2 regions of the Streptomyces sp. AA4 genome follow, and region 2 is predicted to be linked to the other one. Evidence: predicted binding sites of a transcription regulator. Region 2 holds the regulator's gene; the other holds the start of a gene.
The links. The regulator HrcA, encoded in region 2, represses chaperone genes, less so after heat shock. The targets are predictions, from matches to a motif close to TTNGCACTCNGNNNNNCNGAGTGCNAA.

Region 1 (2,888 bases), 5.3 Mb from region 2:
GAGCTTGGCGGACTGGCGGTACATCGCCTCGGTGAACCAGGTGCCCTGCGCGGCGAAGCCCTCGTGCTCGATGCCCAGGGATTTCTCGTTGAGATACCAGTTCCCGGCGTGCCAGCCGACGTCCTTGGTCGGCACGTGCTGGGCGACCTGGCCGTCCGAGGAGCGGACCGTGTAGTGCCACGCGGTCTGGCCCGGGGTCTGGGCCTGCTTCAGCACCGAGTCCCAGGTGCCCTCGGTGTCGTGGATGACGATGTAGTCGATCTTCTGGTCGTGCGGCCGGTCGGCCTGGTCGTAGTTGCCGTAGCTGTCGCCGATCTTCTGGAACGGCGCGGGCGCCGATTCGCAGGCCATCGACCTCGGGCACTCGGTGGCCGGCGGCTGTCCGGCGCGCAGCCCGAGACGGTCCGCCTGGGCGCGATCCGGGGTGACGCCGGGCGTCGCGGCGAGCTTAACGGCCTGGCCGTCGTCGGTCGTACGCGCGATGCCGCTGGTGATAGTGGCGAAGACCTCGTCGGCGAAGGTACGCGCGCCAGTGACGTCCTCGGAGCCGCTGTAACGCGCGACGGCTCCGTACCAGTCCTTCGCGTTGTCGCTTTTGACGCCCAGCTCTCGCTGGTACTCGGCCAACAGTGCCGCTCCGCCGCGGATGTTCGCTTCGGCGTCCGTATGCAGCTTCGCCGCGTCGGTGTGCAGCAGCTGGGCGGCCTTGTCGATGGTCTGGCTGCCGGGCCGGGGAGTCGGGGCTTCGAGGGCGCGCAGCCGCAAGGCCGGGCGAGAGTCGTCGCCGCGCGGGTCTTCGTCGGGATTGTCGAATTCGCTGGTGCGCAGCCCGGTGGTCCGGACGTCGGTGAGATGCATCGGCCCGTACCCGGCGGCGGCGCTGGGCGCGCCGGAGTGGGTGTCCCAGCGGGATTCCAGGTACGAAACGGCCAGCAGGACGTCCACCGGGACGCCGAATTCGGAGGACGCGTCAGCGAAGGCGCGCTGGCGGGCTTCATTGGCGGGCTGCGCGGAGGCGGGCACGGCGACCGCGACCAAGGCCAACAGCCCGGTGGTGGCAGCGGCCAGGCGCCACGGGAGGGAGCGGGGCATAGGAGGACTCCAGGAGTGAGATGCCTGTCTGTGCGGATCCAACCAGGTGCCGAGAGGAGTCGGGAGTGGTTTTCCGCCGGTTGGGTCCGAACGGGCACGCGGCGGCGCCCAGGCTGCGTGGCGCCTGGTCGAGGGGGTCGCCCGCGCCCTGGAACAAAGTGGCCGGTCAGCGGCTTCCGTCCCAGGATTCACCAGGTCCGGCGGACCCTCCTTGCGAAGCTGGCACTCACATGGCTAGAGTGCTAATCGAACGGCCCGGACACGCCCCGGCACCCGCGACGGCGGGGGTGGTATGAGCCGTAACCAGTCATCATGCCGACGCTTTCGACGACCGTGGAGGTCAACCCGGTGAGCGTGAACATCAAGCCGCTCGAGGACAAGATCGTTGTCCAGACGAGCGAGGCCGAGGAGACGACCGCTTCCGGCCTCGTCATCCCCGACACCGCCAAGGAGAAGCCCCAGGAGGGCAAGGTTCTGGCCGTGGGCCCGGGCCGCATCGACGACAAGGGCAACCGCGTTCCGCTGGACGTGGCTGTCGGCGACGTCGTCATCTACTCCAAGTACGGCGGCACCGAGGTCAAGTACAACGGCGAGGACTACCTGATCCTCTCCGCCCGCGACGTGCTGGCCGTCATCAACTGACGCGTCACTCGCAGCGCAAGGACGCCCCGGGCCCCGCTCATGCCGGGGTGCGGGGCGTTTTGCGTCGCACGACAACCGAAAGGTAAGCGGAAAGCGTTATGCCCAAGCAGATCAGTTTCGACGAGGACGCTCGTCGCGCGCTCGAGCGCGGGGTGAACAAGCTCGCCGACGCGGTCAAGGTCACCCTCGGCCCGCGCGGTCGCCACGTCGTCCTCGACAAGAAGTTCGGCGGCCCGACGATCACCCTCGACGGCGTCACCGTCGCGCGCGAGGTCGAGCTCGACGACCCGTTCGAGAACCTCGGCGCGCAGCTCGCCAAGAGCGTCGCCACCAAGACCAACGACGTCGCCGGCGACGGAACCACCACCGCCACGGTGCTGGCCCAGTCGCTGGTCAAGCACGGCCTGCGCAACGTCGCCGCCGGCGCCAACCCGACCGCGGTCGGCAAGGGCATCGAGGCGGCCGCGGAGAAGGTCGTCGAGGTCCTCAAGGCCAAGGCCACCCCGGTCAAGGGCCGTGACAACATCGCCCAGGTCGGCACCGTCACCTCGCGCGACGCGGCGATCGGCGCGCTGCTCGGCGAGGCCGTCGAGCGCGTGGGCGAGGACGGCGTGATCACCATCGAGGAGTCGTCCACGCTGGCGACCGACCTCGTGATCACCGAGGGCGTCCAGTTCGACAAGGGCTTCCTGTCGGCGCACTTCGCGACCAACCCGGAGGACCAGAAGGCGATCCTCGAGGACGCCTACATCCTGCTGCACCGCGAGAAGATCTCGGCGCTGGCCGACCTGCTCCCGGTGCTGGAGAAGGTCGTCGAGGCGAAGAAGCCGCTGCTGATCATCGCCGAGGACGTCGACGGCGAGGCGCTGTCCACCCTCGTGGTGAACTCGCTGCGCAAGACGATCACCGCGGTCGCGGTCAAGGCCCCGTTCTTCGGCGACCGCCGCAAGGCGTTCCTGGACGACCTGGCTGTCGTCACCGGCGGCGAGGTCATCTCCGCGGAGATCGGCCGCAAGCTGTCCGAGGTCGACCTCGGCTCGCTGGGCAAGGCCCGCCGGGTCGTCGTCACCAAGGACGACACGACGATCGTCGACGGCGCGGGCACCAAGGACGCCATCGCCGCGCGGACCGCGCAGATCCGCAAGGAGATCGAG
Region 2 (2,888 bases):
CCGGGCGGGCGGGGCGCGCGGGCCGGGCAGGCGGGGCGGGAGGGGCCGAATCTTCCTGCGCGTCGAAGAATTGCGGCTGCGGCGGGGCGGGAGGGGCCGGTTCCTCCGGGATTTCCGGCTCCGGGATCTGTTCTTCGAGGAATTTCATCGCGTCGCTGTGCTCGCCGATCACCGGAGCCATGATCGCGGTCAGCTGCTGTGCCGCCTGGGCTTGGGCGCGCCGGGCGGTGGCCAGCACGGCGGCCGCCAGGGCGGCGCGCGGCATCTCGTCCGCGCGGGGGCCGAACTGGAGTTCCTGCAGCGCACCGGCGGTGTTGACGGTCGCGGTGACCGCGCCGTCCTGGCTCGTCGCGGTCGCCGACACGTGCTTCAGCCGTTCCTGGGCCTCCGCGGCCCGCTGCCGGATTTCGGCGATTTCGGGAGAAAGTGCGTTCATGTCGGCCACTGCTTTCGGCTGGAGCGGTTCATGGTCTTTCCGAGGCAGAAAACCCGGTTCCGGTTCCCGCTGCAAGCGAAGATCCCAGTTGCCCGGTTCGTCGCTATTAAAAATCGTTTCCCTCCCCTTTACCCGGAGGCGGCGGGACCGGAGGGCGCGCCGGGCACTCCCGGGTCCGTAAACTCGTTGTGAGTAGCAGGAGGACCGCGAAGGAGGTGCCGGTGGCGAACACGGACGAGCGTCGCTTCGAGGTGCTGCGCGCGATCGTCGCCGACTACGTCGCCAATCAGGAGCCAGTCGGGTCGAAGACGATCGTCGAGCGGCACAACCTCGGCGTTTCCAGCGCCACCGTGCGCAACGACATGGCCGCGCTGGAGGAAGAGGGCTACATTGCCCAGCCGCACACCAGCGCCGGCCGGATCCCGACCGACAAGGGGTACCGGCTGTTCGTCGACCGGCTTTCGGAGATCAAGCCGCTGTCGGCGGCCGAGCGCCGAGCGATCACCAGCTTCCTCGACTCCGGGACCGACCTCGACGACGTGCTGCGCCGGTCGGTGCGGTTGCTCGCGCAGCTCACCCGCCAGGTCGCGGTGGTGCAGTACCCGATGCTCACCAACACCGTCGCCCGGCACCTCGAGGTGGTCCCGCTCACGCCCGCGCGGCTGATGCTCGTGCTGATCACCGACTCCGGCCGGGTCGACCAGCGCACGGTCGACCTCGGCGACGTGGTCACCGAGGAGACCGTGCTGCGGCTGCGCACCGTGCTCAACGGCGCGCTCGCCGGGCGGCGGCTGGCCGACGCGGCGGCCAACGTGGCCGAACTGCCCGAGGCCGCCCCGCCGGACCTGCGCGACCACCTCACCCGGATCTGCACCACACTGGTCGAATCGCTGGTCGAGCACCCGGAGGAGCGGATCGTGCTCGGCGGCACCGGCAACCTCACCCGCAACGTCGCGGACTTCCCCGGGTCGCTGCGCCAGGTGCTCGAAGCGCTCGAGGAACAGGTGGTGGTCCTGAAGCTGCTCGCGGCGGCCCGCAACCCCGGTGCGGTCACCGTGCTCATCGGCGAGGAAAATGAGGACGAGCAGATGCGCAGCACCTCGGTCGTGTCGATCGGCTACGGCCGGGACGACATGCTGCTCGGGGGAATGGGCGTCGTCGGGCCGACCAGGATGGACTACCCGGGAACGATCGCGGCGGTCCGCGCGGTCGCCAACTACGTGGGGCAGATCCTGTCCGGCCGCTGACCGGCGGCGGGCCGGGGACGCGGCGGAACACGAAGGAGAAGGCAGAGCAACGTGGCGAGGGACTACTACGGGATCCTCGGGGTGGCCAAGAACGCGAGCGATCAGGAGATCAAGCGCGCGTACCGCAAGCTGGCCCGCGAGCTCCACCCCGACGTGAACCCGTCGGAGGACGCCCAGCACCGCTTCGGCGAGGTGACCACCGCGTACGAGGTGCTCTCCGACCCGCAGAAGCGCAAGATCGTCGACCTCGGCGGCGACCCGATGGACCCGGGCGGCCGCGGCGGCGGGGGCGGCGACCCGTTCGCCGGCTTCGGCGGGCTCGGCGACATCATGGACGCCTTCTTCGGAGCGGCCGGCGGGGGCGGCGGACGGGGCCGCGGGCCGCGCAGCCGCGTGCAGCCCGGCTCCGACGCGCTGATCCGGCTCGGTCTCACGCTCGAGGAGTGCGCGACCGGCGTCGACCGCGAGATCACCGTCGACACCGCGATCGTCTGCGACCTGTGCCGCGGCGCGGGCACCGCCGAGGGCACGACCACCAAGACCTGCGACACCTGCGGCGGGGCCGGCGAGGTCCAGTCCGTGCAGCGGTCGTTCCTCGGCCAGGTCGTCACCGCGCGCCCGTGCCCGGTCTGCCGCGGCTTCGGCGAGGTCATCCCCGACCCGTGCCGCCAGTGCGGCGGCGACGGCCGGATCCGGTCGCGGCGCGGCGTCACCGCGAAGATCCCGCCCGGCGTCGGCGACGGCATGCGGATCCGGCTGTCCGGACAGGGCGAGGTCGGCCCCGGCGGCGGCCCGGCGGGCGACCTCTACGTCGAGATCGACGAGGCCCCGCACGAGGTGTTCGTCCGCGAGGGCAACGACCTGCACTGCAACTTCCGCATCCCGATGACCACCGCGGCGCTCGGCGCGACGGTCCCGATCGCCACCCTGGTCGACGGCGACTACGAACTCGACATCGAGCCCGGCACCCAGCCCAACACCGAACTGGTGCTCACCGGCAAGGGCATGCCGCGGCTGCGCTCGTCCGGCCGCGTCGACGGCCGCGGCGACCTGCACGTGCACATCGACGTCGTGGTCCCGACCAAACTCGACGAGGCCCAGCGCGACCTGCTCGTCGACCTGGCCCAGCAGCGCGGGGAAGAAGTCCCGACGCTCGCCGCCAACGGCAGCAAGCACGGCGGCCTGTTCTCCAAGCTCCGCGCGAA

Region 1: groES (co-chaperone GroES) is a predicted target of HrcA. The motif match lies at 1,312-1,338, and genes of this name have one in related genera.

The regions. Positions count from the first base shown of each region.
Region 1 is NZ_GG657746.1:462,353-465,240, forward strand. It holds gene SSMG_RS02305 (N-acetylmuramoyl-L-alanine amidase) at 1-1,092, opposite strand, end outside; gene groES (co-chaperone GroES) at 1,405-1,734, shown strand; gene groL (chaperonin GroEL) at 1,833-2,888, shown strand, end outside.
Region 2 is NZ_GG657746.1:5,728,247-5,731,134, reverse strand. It holds gene SSMG_RS26185 (YbaB/EbfC family nucleoid-associated protein) at 1-436, opposite strand, end outside; gene hrcA (heat-inducible transcriptional repressor HrcA) at 652-1,683, shown strand; gene dnaJ (molecular chaperone DnaJ) at 1,735-2,888, shown strand, end outside.